DNA from 2 places in the Bacillus sp. N6 genome. Region 1 is predicted to be linked to the other one. Evidence: a T-box and tRNA genes for the amino acid it is inferred to sense, from the RefSeq annotation. Region 1 holds a T-box; the other holds one or more tRNA genes.
What was found. A T-box is a leader RNA that pairs with one kind of tRNA and senses whether it is charged. The one in region 1 lies ahead of thrS (threonine--tRNA ligase), so its partner is inferred to be a tRNA-Thr.

Region 1 (7,516 bases):
TGATAAGGAAGAGGACTATCAATATATAAGTGTAATGCCAATTACAAAGGCGAGTGGATGGGAGAACTTAGGGGAAAACGGGCATACTGTTAGTTTTAAAAAAGGGGAGCGGAAGGTAGCAGTAGTACATTATCCAGGAGACATTACGTATTATTTATTTGAAAAATAATTGATGATAAAAGAGATAGGGAGTAGATGATAATGTAAGATTGTTTACTTTCTATCTTTTTTGGATTTTAATTCTGAATTGTTTGAATTAAAAATATTATGCGTATAGAATAAAATAGTATTTCTTATGGAAATGAGTTGATAGTTTGCCAAGTATAAAAAATAGGATGTTTTATTGAATGATATAGATAATCAGTAATATATAATTATGTTATGTAAACTGTAAGTGGAATAAGAAAGCGAAGCAAGAGATTTGAATTTTTATATTCTAGATGTCTTTTTACAAGCTAAGTATTTCGGTAATCAATTTACAGCATTTACGGAGGGGCATCAAACTTCGAGTAAGTAAATGGATCGAATCATAAGGGGGAATTAAAAATGTTACTAAAAACAATCTACTGTAAGGTGGAAGAAGAGAAAAAAGAATTGTTTTCCAGTGCGCAAGAAAAATGGCGTGATATACAGCACCTAGATGGTTTTCATGGACAATTTGGTGGATGGAATGAAGATGAGGCATGTGTATTTACTTTATGGGAAGATAGAAGTGTATATCAATCATTTATGAATGGTGCTCACGATACAATTTATTTAAATAGTAATCAAGAGGATACGTTTCTTTCATGTGAAATTGAATTATTTCAAACGTTGTATGATATAACTGATATGCATTTGAAAGACGCTGTAATAGAGGGAGCATTCGTAAGAGTTGCTATATGTGATGTAAAGTTGGAAAAGGAAAAGCATTTTTTACATAAGCAAGAAACAATTTGGAATAAAGGAATGGAAAAAGCAAAAGGAATGCTAGGTGGAGTAGTTGGGAAGTCTTTGAAAAATGAAAATCGTTACATAGTGTTAACGTATTGGAAAGATGAAATAGCGCACCAACATTATGTGGAAGAGATTTTCCCAGATTTATATAAATTAGCTAATATTCATGAAGATATAGAAAAGATACAAGGGAAACAAGCTGTATGTAAGGAAGAATGGCTTGTATATTAAACGATGAAAAAGTGCATAAATGAATGTATAATAAAGATATTTTCTTATAAACAAGTAATTAATAGAAGACGTTATATACCCTTTCATGTTAATATATTTAAGTTATAATAGGAGGCTTACCCTTTTGTATTGTACGGTAGAAGCAGTGTGAGCTTGAAATTTTTTTTAGAAAAGGATGTGCCTAATTTGCGTATCAATAAATTTATTAGTGAAGCTGGAAAAGCGTCTCGACGTGGAGCGGATAAACTAATTAATGAGAGAAGAGTAATTATTAACGGTAAGGTTGCAAAAATTGGTGACCAAGTGAACCCAGGTGATGATGTACGAGTAAATGGAGAGCAGCTTCGAATTGCTCGAGATCACGTATATATCGCTTTAAATAAACCAGTAGGTATTACATGTACGAGTGAAAAAGCTGTAAAAGGTAATATTATCGATTTAGTGAACCATCCTTTACGAATTAGTCACATTGGACGTCTTGATAAAGACTCAGACGGTTTAATTTTATTAACGAATGATGGTGATATTGTTAATGAAATTTTACGTGCTGAAAACAAACATGAGAAAGAATATATCGTTTCAGTAGATAAGCCAATTACACCTGATTTCTTAGAGAAAATGGCAGCGGGTGTTAAAATTTTAGGAACAAAAACGCTTCCTTGTGAGGTTACACAGTTATCAAAATATGAGTTCCAAATTATTTTAACACAAGGGCTAAATCGTCAAATTCGCCGTATGTGTGAAGCTTTAGGTTATCAAGTATACACGTTAAAACGTACGAGAATTATGAATATCGAATTGAATAATTTACCAGTTGGGCAGTGGAGAGATTTAACGAAGAAAGAGAAAAGACGTCTATTTGCAGACTTAAATTACGAACCACAAGATTGGTAAAATTGTGAAGTGAAACCAAAAAAATTTGGTTTCACTTTTTTAATTAAATAAATAAATTTTTTAAACACTTGCAAAAATAAAATGAATAAGATATATTAAATAACAATAAATGGATGTTTTACAAAAAGCAAAGAAAAGGACACGAGTTATTTTACCCGGTTATACAGAGAAGGAAGGAAAGCTGAGAACTTCCTAACGCAGAAAAATAACTTACCACCTTAGAGCTGCCCTAGGGAAATTAAGTATCTAGTGCCGTGTATGCGACGTTATCGCAAAAGAAGCCATTATGTTTTTTGTGATGGGAATCTGGGTGGAACCACGGATATAAGCATATTCGTCCCTATATTTAGGGATGAATATGCTTTTTTGCATTCAATTTCATAATAAGCGAAGAAAAGGACACGAGTTATTTTACCCGGTTATACAGAGAAGGAAGGAAAGCTGAGAACTTCCTAACGCAGAAAAATAACTTACCACCTTAGAGCTGCACTAGGGAAATTAAGTATCTAGTGCCGTATAAACGACGTTACCGTAAAAGAAGCCATTGCATTTTGTGATGGGAATCTGGGTGGAACCACGGGTATAAGCACGCTCGTCCCTATTTTAGGGATGAGTGTGCTTTTTATTATGAAATGGAGAGATGAAAAATGAAAGAACAAATGATTGAAATTAAATTTCCAGATGGTAGCGTGAAAGAATTTGGAAAAGGAATTACTTTAGAAGAAATTGCGGGATCTATTAGTAGTAGTTTGAAAAAGAAAGCAGTCGGGGGGAAAGTGAATGATGGATTATATGATTTACGCCGAAATATTGAAGAAAATGCGGAAGTAGAAATCATTACTATAGATTCAAATGAAGGTGTAGAAATTGCAAGACACTCCGCGGCACATATTTTAGCGCAAGCTGTAAAAAGAATGTATGGTGATATAAATCTTGGGGTAGGGCCTGTTATTGAAAATGGATTTTATTATGATATGGATCTTCCAAGTAGTGTAAACATAGAAGATTTACGAAAAATCGAAAAAGAAATGAAAAAGATTATAAATGAAAATATAAAGATAGAACGAGTTGAGGTTTCTCGTGAAGAAGCAGCAAAACTGTTTCAAGAAATGAACGATTGCTTGAAATTAGAACTTTTAGAAGCAATTCCTAGTGGGGAAAGTGTAACACTATATAAACAAGGTGAATTTGTAGATTTATGTAGAGGGCCACATTTACCATCAACAGGTTATTTGAAAGCATTTCAATTAACTCACGTTTCCGGTGCATATTGGCGAGGTGATAGTAATAACCAAGTGCTTCAGCGCATATATGGTGTTGCATTCTCTTCTCAAAAAGAATTAGAAGAGTATTTACATTTCGTTGAAGAAGCAGCAAAAAGAAATCATCGTAAGTTAGGCAATGAGCTTGAGTTATTTATGTTTTCTGAAGAGGCTCCGGGAATGCCGTTTTATTTACCGAAAGGACAAATGATTCGTAACGAATTGGAAGCATTTTTAAGAGAAATTCAAAAAGAGTACAATTATCAAGAAGTACGCACTCCGTTCATGATGAACCAAGAAGTATGGGAGAAATCAGGGCACTGGGGACATTATAAAGATAATATGTATTTCTCTGAAGTAGATAATAAAAGTTTTGCATTAAAACCGATGAACTGTCCAGGGCACATGCTTATGTTTAAAAATAAATTGCATTCTTATCGTGAATTACCGATTCGTATGTGTGAATTTGGTCAAGTACATCGCCATGAGTTTAGTGGTGCGTTAAACGGATTATTAAGAGTACGTACTTTCTGCCAAGATGATGCACATTTATTTGTAACTCCAAAACAAATTGAAAATGAAATTAAATCAGTAATGGCGCAGATTGATTACGTATATAAAACTTTTGGATTCGAATATGAAGTAGAACTTTCTACTCGTCCAGAAGATTCAATGGGTGATGATAAATTATGGGAGCAAGCAGAAGCAGCATTAGAAAATGTATTACAATCGCTAAATTATAAATATAGACTAAATGAAGGTGACGGTGCATTTTACGGGCCGAAAATTGATTTTCATATTAAAGATGCTTTAAATAGAAGTCACCAGTGCGGAACAATCCAGCTTGATTTCCAAATGCCAGAGAAATTTGATTTAAATTATATAGATGAAAATAATGAAAAGAAAAGACCAGTTGTTATTCACAGGGCAGTTTTAGGGTCATTAGATCGCTTTTTAGCAATATTAATTGAGCACTTTGGAGGGGCGTTCCCGGCATGGGTGGCACCAGTTCAAGTGAAAGTAATTCCAGTTTCAAATGCAGTACATGAACAATATGCCAATGAGATTGCACTTAAATTAGCACAAGCTGGAGTTCGTGTTGAACGAGATGCACGAGATGAAAAATTAGGATATAAAATAAGAGAAGCACAAATACAAAAAGTACCGTATGTTCTTGTTATTGGGGATAAGGAAATGGAAAACGGAGCTGTAAATGTACGTAAATATGGAGAAGAGAAGTCAGAAGTTGTTGCGCTAGATTTATTTGTGGCAAGTATTGAAGAAGAAATAAAGAATAGAAAATATTGATTGTAAAGAAAACACACTATTAGAAATTAGTGTGTTTTCTTTTTTATCTTACAAAAATGTAAGGTAAATGTAAGCGAAATCGAGGGAACGAGTTGTAGAAAAATGAGAATATGAAGTAGGAAATAGGTTCATGTTAAGGGGGTAACTCTTATTGGGTGAATAATTAAAAAATTCTTAAGAATTTACATGACAAAATAATAAGAAATATGTGAGAAATTGATTTTATACAAAAGGGATGGAGTGAAAGAGATGTCAACAAATGTAGTTACTGTAGAAAGTGTAGAAAAAACGTATGGGAAAAGAAATGAGAATCAGTCAAAAGCATTAAGGGGTGTATCGTTAAGTATTAAAGAAGGAGAATTTGTCGGGATCATGGGACCTTCTGGTTCTGGAAAAACGACTTTACTTAATGTGATAAGTACACTTGACCAAGCGACAGGTGGTAGTGTGACGATAGCTGGTACAAATATTACTTCTATGAAGGGCAATGCGTTATCTGATTTTCGCTCTCAAAAATTAGGTTTTATCTTTCAAGATTTTAACTTACTAGAAAATTTATCAATTTATGAAAATATCGCTTTACCACTTTCTTTGCAAGGCGTACCGTCAAGTGAGATTACTGGAAAGGTAAATGACGTTGCGAAGAAATTAGGCATCACTGAAATTTTAACAAAATATCCGACGGCTGTTTCTGGAGGACAAAAGCAAAGAACAGCGGCGGCAAGAGCTTTAGTACATAATCCAGCAATTGTATTAGCAGATGAACCGACAGGCGCGCTTGATAGTAAAAATGCAAAAAGTTTATTAGAAGCGATGCAAGATTTACATGAAAATCATAATGTAAGTATTTTAATGGTTACACACGATGCATTTAGTGCAAGTTATTGTGAGCGTATTTTATTTATTCAAGATGGTCTTCTTTATAAAGAATTAAATCGTCAAGGCACTCGAGAGAATTTCTATCAAGACATTTTAGGTGTGCTCGCTCATATGGGCTCAGCTGCTGAGTCTAAGTAGGGGGCGAAACTATGTTATTTAAATTATCACGTCATAGTATGAAAAAGATGTTAAAAGATTATATGGTTTTACTTATTGGCCTCGTTATTAGTATTAGTATTTTCTACATGTTCCAAACAATGGCGATGAATAGTGAATTTACGAAAGATAATAGCCTAATTAGTAGTATTAGACTCGTCTTTTGGGTAGGTGCAATACTATTATCTTTCATTACTGTATTTTATATTATATATGCCAACTCTTTCTTACTCACGTTAAGAAGAAAAGAACTCGGTATGTACATGATGCTTGGTGCAAAAAAGAAAAAAGTAGCACAGTTATTATTTATTGAAACATTCGGTATGGGTATTGTCAGTATTATTATCGGTATTTTAGTAGGGATGTTACTTGCAAGTGTAGCAGGAAACTTTTTAATGAATGGAATGGAAATTTCAGCAAAAGGTAGTTATGCATCTGTATACACACCAGCAATTTTAGTTACAGCTATTTTCTTTTTAATACTATTTTTCATTACTGGCTTAATGAACAGTGTCCGATTGTTACGTAAAACTGAACTAGAGTTAATTCGTGAAGATGAAACACTAGATGAAGTGAAGAAAAGTAAAACTCGTATTATTATAATGACAGTACTCGGTATATTGCTAGTAAGTACAGGATACTACTTTATGGTAAATATAAAAATGTTTGCTGAAGTCGGTTTTATAATAGCGACAATCGTTACAACACTTGGAACATATTTTATTTTTAGTTCATTGCTCCCATTTTTTGTGATGAAAATTAAAGGGAATAAAAAACGAAATGAAACAGGCTTAAATAGTTTTACATATGCACAGCTACGCTTTCGCGTAAATAGTTTATCAAGAGTATTAGGTACTGTAGCGATGTTAATTGCATTAGGCGCAGGTGCGATGACGGCAGGTATGGCGTTCCAAAAAAATGTAGGTATTATGACAGACTTTTCTCGTGTATATGATGTTGTAATTCATGATCCGAATGATCAAGACAAAGCTGCCTTAAAAGAAATGGAAATTGTTGAAGAAAGCAAGTACAAATATAAAGTAGATGGAGAAGCGGTTTATTATTTACGTAACGACTTAACTGCGAAACCACCACTTGTTTCAGACCATTTTGATACAAAAACGTTAAAAGAGCCTGTTCGTAAACGTGTGACTGAACCTTTAACTGAACCTGTATATTCAGCTTTAGAGGCTCCTGAATTAGCAAAATTCCCTCGTATGCCAAAGGATTGGGAAGACGCAGTTGTAAGAGAGATACAAATTACGCATAATCAATTTAGCGGAAAACCAGTAAGAATTGCAGACGAAGAGCATTATAAAGGAATTCAAGGAACAGAACACACTGTAACATTAGCAAAAGTAGATGATATGAAAAAATATAAACCGTTATTGATCGAAATAGACAAGAGACAAAAAGCACAAATTGAAAAAGCAACAGGTGAAAAGGTAGACTTATTTACGAAAATGACAATTTATCAGTTTATGAACAGCTTTATGAGCGGAACAATGTTTATGGGATTTTTCCTCGGAATTGCCTTTTTAGCAATGATGGCAAGTTCCCTTATGTTCAAAATATTAACAGGTGCTTCTCGTGACGTACGACGTTATGAAATGTTACGAAAAATCGGCGTAAGACGTAGTATGTTAACGAAAAGTATATATAAAGAAATTTCATATTTATTTATCTTCCCAGCAATTATTGGAATTTCCCACGTTTTAGTTGGGCTTAACTTATTCAGCTTTATATTAGTTGACCCGTTTGTAAAAGTATGGGTGCCAATAGGAATTTTCTTAGTCATTTATTTCATTTATTACTGGATAACTGTTCAACTTTATAAAGGTATGGTAATG
Region 2 (7,516 bases), on a different replicon from region 1:
CTATTTGGAATAGGTGAAACGAAGTTTTAAAAGGCTATCAAATTGGAACAGTGAATCGTAATTTGTTTGGTATGGTAAAAGGTATTTCGCACTGCTTGATTAACATTCCAATTTTCTGGAGGTTTTAAAAATAAAACTTTTGGACATTCTTGTACTAATGGATTAAATACAGGAGTGATCAAAATGAATTGGCTTAACTTAGGGAAAGGTAGACGTTCGAAAATAGCTCGTTTTTTGGATAAAAACGGTGTGACTCAGCAAGAGTTAGCTGAAAAAAGCGGAGTAAGTAAATCTACAATAAGTCGAATATGCCAGGGAGATGCATTCGCACCAACAATGAAGAATGCACAAAAGATCGTAAGAGCCTTAAAGAAAATTACAAAAAAAGATAATATTCATTATGATGATTTTTGGATGTAAAAAGAACAACTAAAAGTTGTTCTTTTTACATTATTTACTTTTATAGCTTTTACCTACTACCAAGAAAATGTTGCAGCTTCCACATACCCTTTAACTCGGTAGGAAGAAAAAGGATCAATAATATCAATTCTATAAGCAGCTGGTTTCATTCCTGTGAAAATAGTACTATATAAACCCTCACTGCCACCAAAATATTGATAGGATGTACAAGCCTTTGTAACTGGATTGCATAGTCGCACTCTCAAGGTTTGCCCATCTACACGAGTACCACCGATTTTATAAGGCGCGCGGCCGTCAGCGCCAAGATGTACTTCCACATTTGGTTGTGAGTAAGTAGTGGTAATTGCATTTCCATCCCATTTTCCATCTTCTGTTTCGAAGTAAGTCCAACCAAAACTATTTGCACTTGCTGTTCCACCAAATCCGAATAACACCGTCATTGCGAATACCAACGATCCCATAACAGATAACACCTTCTTCATGAGAAATCCCTTCTCTAGGTATTTACATACTTAAGTATTGTATAAACGAGTGCATGAAATTATAATTTTTTTCTTAAATTCTAATAGATGGAATATTTAAATAAATAATCCATTAAGATCATTCCCTTTCCTCGCTTTATTGGATCTAGCTTTGCTGAAATGAGCGGATCTTTTTATTTTTTTGAAAAACCTCTTCATAAGAAGAGGGATGTTCTATCTATAAAATGAAGCTTGATGAAGATGGACAAATGTTTGGTGTGAATGGTGAACTTATAAATGTAGGTGATTGAACATGTTCACTGTCGAAATGAGTTTTACAAAAGTATGAAAATGTTAAGCCCATAAAAACCCGTCGTATCATGTGTATGTACTGATATAACGGGTTTTTTATATGAATATTTAACTGTCTATTTTACTAATTATAGAAAAACATGAACTTAGTTTTACTTTTTAGGGGTACTACTTCATGTAAAATGGACATTTTATTTATATTTTTGATAGATTTCTTGCGAAATATGTACCTAGAGCGGTATTTAAATTTAAATGTGATACGATTGTTGTATAGTAGCAAGTATTAAAAGAAAAGTAGATAAAAATAGGGGGCGTATTTCATGTATAACTTACAAGAAGATATGTATGAACAATTAAAAGAGAAAAAAGGGGATATCACTATATTTTTAAAGAATGGGCTTCCCATAGGTGGGCAGATCCTTGCAACGGATAAATTTACTGTTCTTATGATGGTTCATGGTAAGCAACAACTAGTCTACAAGCAAGCAATTTCCACAATTCTTAAATAATTATTTTGCCTTTTTCGAGGCAAAAGGCAAAAACACCCAAAAAAAAGAAGATTGAGATCAATCTTCTTTAAAACAGGAATAGATGACAGATTACTACTCCAACTCCTAATCAATTATAATTAAGCGTGTAGTGACATCCAATTCATTCTAAATCTTCTCAATATTCTTTGTTTTATTATTGAATTATAATATAAGTAATTCTTTTTATTATTATATATTTGTTCTTTCTTGTTGCAGAATCCTTATTATAAATAAGGATTCCTTTTTTTGTATCAAAAATCTACAAAGAAAAAAGATAAGATCGGGAACACAATCTTATCTTTAGCACAAGGAGTAAACAAAAGTGATAACCATCATATTTTTATTATAATTTAATTTTTGTTAATTTTGAATATTAATACCATAATTAACAAGTATATTTATATTGAGAAATTTATTACAAAATTAGTTATAAATGTTTCAAAAACCGAAAGTAAACTTTTAGCCATTAGTTAACATTCAAATTATTGATTTTATTAGTTTTATCGCAATTTGTTCATTTTCTCCAAAACCACTAACAAAAATATACATTCAAAACACCATAAATAAAGAGATTGGGATACCGGTAAACAAAAAAAGAAAAAGCTAGATCCAGTCTATTTTTTTTACATAATCACTTATTATCGGAAATTACTTTTAAAAGTTTCTCCAATTTTTGTTCTCCATCTTAAAAAGTTCTCTATTTATAAGAATTGAATGGTTCTGGTGCAGACACTCCAAAACGCTTGTAAGTAACCTCCTAAACTTGGACATACTGATACTAGTATTCTAAAAAGGATGTGATGGGTATGGAAAAGCAAAATCTATTCAAGTGGAAACATTATCAACCGGATATTATTTTATTAACCGTGAGATGGTACCTACGGTACAACCTCAGTTTTCGTGATTTAGTCGAAATGATGGAAGAACGCGGGCTATCCCTTTCCCATACAACTATCATGCGATGGGTTCATCAATATGGTCCCGAATTAGATAAGCGAGTACGACGTCATCTGAAGTCAACCAATGATTCTTGGTGAGTCGATGAGACGCATGTGAAAGTCAAAGGTCAATGGATGTACATATATCGTGCTGTTGATTCAAAAGGAAATACAATTGATTTTCATTTAAGCAAAACAAGAAATCATAGGGCTGCAAAGCGTTTTTTCAAGAAATCTTTGCGGTCTTTTCATGCTTCAAAGCCCCGTGTGATTACAGTAGACAAAAACCCAGCCTATCCTATAGCAATTGAAGAGTTGAAGAAAGAGAAAAAGATGCCTGTAGGCATCCAAATAAGGCAGGTAAAATACCTGAATAACATTGTAGAGCAAGATCATCGTTTTATTAAAAAGAGAGTACGTTCAATGTTAGGATTGAAGTCTTTTCGTACAGCTACATCTATTCTTTCAGAAATAGAAGCGATGCATATCATTAAAAAAGGCCAACTTATGTTACGAGACAAGTCTGGCCAAAATGAAATGAAGTTTATTCATCAACTATTCGGAATGGCTGCATAAGAATAGATTCCATTAGGAATCTATATACCTCTTTCAAATAAATGCAATCTTTGCAACAGAATCGGTACATCCATTGACTCTTTACTTTTATATATGTTTCATCAACTCTCCAAGAGTCATTGGTTTGCTTGAGATGACGACGGATTCTTTTGTCTAATTCAGGACCATACTGATTAAGCACCTGTTTTAGAGTAATAGTATCAGTATGTCCAAGATTTAGAGATTACTTGAAATTATCTTGAAGTTTTTGCACCAGAACCTTATTTAGTACTGCATTATAATCTACAAATTATCAGGAAATCAAAACCCGATTTTTAAAAAGTGGTTTAGCCAATAGAATCAGAAGTTATTTCTACACCCTTAAATTGTTTTAATAATTTCATATCATTCTCAACATATTCTTTTATATCTGATGAAAGATTGATGATACCAGCAACTTCATAGGATATTGTTGTATTTTTAACTTCCTGATTTATATCAACGAGCCATTGTATATTTGCTTCGCTTTGTAGAGAAGGAATATTAATTTTCTTTACTATACCATCAGTTTTTGGGAATTTAATCCATCCAGCATACTTTCTTTGTTTGAAAGCAGAAATCTCAATGGGATCTCCAAATTGAATTTGATACATAATCTTATTAAAATCTAACCCAATTGCATCCCTAATTGAGGGAACAATCCCTCCTCCTGCTGGTCGAGCAGCTATTTCAATAAAAACTAATTCATTTTCTTTAGTCAAAAATAATTCTAAGTGCGTAACACAATCCGGGGTGTTTAGAGCATTTAGTACCTTAGAGTTAAATTCTAGAACCTTATTTCTAACTGGATCTTCTTCATCTAAGATTAAACTTCCAACATTTTTTCCGTGCATTATCATTAAGTTGGGATAGGTATATTTACTTACTTCGGAAATTAGAATTTCTCCATTAATAACAACAGAATCACAATGATAAAAATCACCTTCAATAAATTCTTCCAACTCATAGACATCTAAATCAATATCATTATATTCTATTATATCAATGAAATGTTGAATATCTTTTATGATGTAAGTATTTTTACTCCCTTCTCCCTCGATAGGTTTTAAAACTTGTGGAAATGATAAATCGCTGAATTTTGATGCTAAATACTTATTATCCTTTAGTTCATTTGATAGTTTTTGGAAAGAAGGAACTCTAATATTATTCTCTTTTAATATATTTTTCATTACAATTTTATTTCTAAATGGATTAATTTGAGTCGGTTTAGGCCCTTTTAAATTAAAATATTCCCTCAATTCAGCTGCTAGTAATAAATCACATTCTCTTGTACATACAATAAACACATTTTCTTTAGAACTAGCTAATTTAATTTCTTTTTCTATAATCGGCTTAATTTCCTTAAAGTTAAGGGTTTTTACGTGTACTAACTCATCAAAAATATTTTTATATTCATCTGGGAATAATGAATAATATCTGTCATTTAAAATAAATACAAAGCGTTTTTCTTTCGGATTATAAAACTCATGGAAATTCCCTTTAAAATAGTTTTTCTGATCTAAAATAATATATGTTTTCATATATCTATACTCCCTTTTTAATTATAAAAAGCATTTTTACTAGTTTAGTAAAAATGCTTTTTCAATAATTTCAATAAAGCCAGCGACAGGGATTGAACCTGTGACCTTCTGATTACGATTCAGTTGCTCTACCATCTGAGCTACACCGGCGTCTAGATAAATAATACAATATTTTAAATTAATTGTAAATACTTTTTCTGAACATTTTATTAAATTAGAATATTCGTTTGATTTAATTACAATAAATGGGTTATTATGTTTTATAGAAATAATAAATATAAAAAAGGAGTAGGTACTTTTGAATAATAATTCACAGTCAACAGAATACGAAATACCAAAAGATTATGATCCATTGTTATTTAAGATTCGCCATAGCGCTGCACACATTCTTGCTCAGGCTGTAAAAGAAAGATTTGATTTTAATGATCAAATAATGTTTGCTATAGGCCCTCCTATTGAAGAAGGATTTTATTATGATTTTCTATTACCACGTTCTATAAATGAAGAAGATCTTGGGTGGATCGAATCTAGAATGAAAGAAATCATAAAAGAAAATCATATGTTCCAAAAGAAAAATATTACAGTTTCAGAAGCAAAGAAGAAGTTTGAAAATCAAAAATATAAATTAGAAATCATTAATGATTTAATCACTAAAGGTCATGAGGAGGTAACAATTTATCAGCAAGATCATTTTTATGATTTATGTCGAGGACCTCATGTAGAATCGACAGGAAAAATTGATAGTAGTGCAATAAAAATTTTAAAAACATCAGGTGCGTATTGGAAAGGTGATAATAAAAATGCAATGCTCACTCGTATTTATGGAACAGCATGGCTTAACAAAAAAGATTTAAAAAAATACATTTGGAAAGTGGAAGAAGCCTCCAAAAGAGACCATCGGAAAATAGGAAAGGAATTGGAGCTTTTCCATATTGATCCTACAGCTCCAGGTATGCCATATTGGTTACCAAATGGGTTAAAAGTATTAAACGAATTGATAAATTTTTGGAGAGAAGAACATGAACAAAATGGTTATCAAGAGATATCAACTCCATTAGTTAATGAAAAGAGTCTCTGGGAAACCTCTGGACACTGGGATCATTATAGAGAGAATATGTTTACAATTCCTGTTGACGAACACAGTACGTATGGATTAAAACCTATGAATTGTCCAAATGCAATGTTAGTGTATAACTTGAAAATTCGAAGTTATAAGGATTTGCCTTTAAGGCTCTCTGATGTAGATGTATTACACCGGAAAGAATCTTCAGGTTCTCTACATGGCTTATTAAGAACTCAAAAATTTCAACAAGACGATGCTCATATTTTCTTGACAGCAGATCAGATTGGTATAGAATTCAAAAACATTTTAGCAATTGCTAAAAAATTCTATGAAATATTTAACCTAAAATATACTTTCAGGTTAGGGACACGCCCTGTAGATTATATAGGTGATTTAGAAAGTTGGAATACAGCGGAAAATACATTAAAAGAACTCCTAAACGAAATGGTGGGACAAGAAAATTATTATATTGAAGAAGGTGATGGAGCTTTTTATGGTCCTAAAGTAGATATTATTATGGAAGATGCGATAGGAAGAAAATGGCAAATGGGGACTATTCAATTAGATTTCCAATTACCAAGAAGGTTTAATTGTACTTATGTAGATTCAAATGGAAATAAACAGCATCCTATAGTAATTCATAGGGTTATTTATGGATCGCTAGAACGTTTTATGGGAGTACTTATAGAACATACAATGGGGAAGTTTCCTTTATGGTTGTCTCCACTTCATGTTAAAGTAATCCCAGTCACAGAGACATTTGATAAATACGCTCAACTTATTGTTGATAAATTAAAGATAAATAACATAAAAACAGAATTATCAGACTCATATGACGGTCGTTTGAATGCGAGGATTAGAGAGGCACAGTTAATGAAAACCCCTTATATGCTTATTATCGGTGAAAAAGAGCTAGCTAATTCAACTGTCAGTGTGAGAAGAAGAGATGGAGAAAACATTGGTGAACTTAATATCGAAACATTTATTGACAGAGTAAAAAAAGAAATCAATACTAAGTTGAATTTTTAATACTAAGATTTAAGGGAGGTTTGCTAAAACTGATGGAGGAATTGCTAAACAGGGATCAAGTTGTAACAAATATAACATCAAAACATATCGTTCTACTTCCTAGTAGCGGGGAAGAAATTGTTATAAATAAAGATAATTTAAACAATATTAAGGATTATAAAAAAGTATATAAGCTTGTAAAGCATAAACTAACCAAAGCGGCTAATTCAGAGAAAGATAACGTTAATAATCACATACAAAAGTTTGGATGGATAGGATACGAACCAGCGTCAGATAGTGGCCATTTACGATATTATCCTAAAGGATCTTTAATATTTAGTCTTATTAAAGATTGGCAGGAAGAATTACTGCTTAATACTTTAAAGGCTGCAGAAATAAAAACCCCAATTATGTATGATTGGTCTAAAAATGATATTAAAAGTCAAGCAGGAACATTTTACGAAAGATTGTATTATGTTAGTACACATAATAAAGATAAGGATTATGTTTTAAGATTTGGGGGTGACCTTGGTTTATTTAGTATGTTAAAAGATATGAAAATTTCATATAAAAATTTACCCCTTAGATTTTATGAATTTACAAACAGTTTCAGAAATGAAAGAAGAGGAGAATTAAATGGCATAAAAAG

Region 2: it has a tRNA-Thr gene. The T-box ahead of thrS (threonine--tRNA ligase) is inferred to sense a tRNA for this amino acid. The anticodon was not compared.

Annotation. Positions count from the first base shown of each region.
Region 1 covers NZ_CM127843.1:2,235,902-2,243,417, forward strand. The annotation lists gene ACUXVC_RS11455 (hypothetical protein) at 1-169, shown strand, start outside; gene ACUXVC_RS11460 (YdbC family protein) at 547-1,167, shown strand; gene rluF (23S rRNA pseudouridine(2604) synthase RluF) at 1,354-2,061, shown strand; T-box leader at 2,183-2,406, shown strand; T-box leader at 2,443-2,664, shown strand; gene thrS (threonine--tRNA ligase) at 2,709-4,631, shown strand; gene ACUXVC_RS11475 (ABC transporter ATP-binding protein) at 4,881-5,648, shown strand; gene ACUXVC_RS11480 (FtsX-like permease family protein) at 5,660-7,516, shown strand, end outside.
Region 2 covers NZ_JBRAZW010000002.1:52,405-59,920, reverse strand. The annotation lists gene ACUXVC_RS27935 (helix-turn-helix domain-containing protein) at 184-420, shown strand; gene ACUXVC_RS27930 (hypothetical protein) at 477-902, opposite strand; gene hfq (RNA chaperone Hfq) at 1,514-1,702, shown strand; partial or broken gene ACUXVC_RS27920 (IS6 family transposase) at 2,530-3,237, shown strand; partial or broken gene ACUXVC_RS27915 (IS6 family transposase) at 3,284-3,457, opposite strand; gene ACUXVC_RS27910 (ATP-grasp domain-containing protein) at 3,564-4,796, opposite strand; tRNA gene ACUXVC_RS27905 (tRNA-Thr) at 4,874-4,946, opposite strand; gene thrS (threonine--tRNA ligase) at 5,095-6,888, shown strand; gene ACUXVC_RS27895 (His/Gly/Thr/Pro-type tRNA ligase C-terminal domain-containing protein) at 6,921-7,516, shown strand, end outside.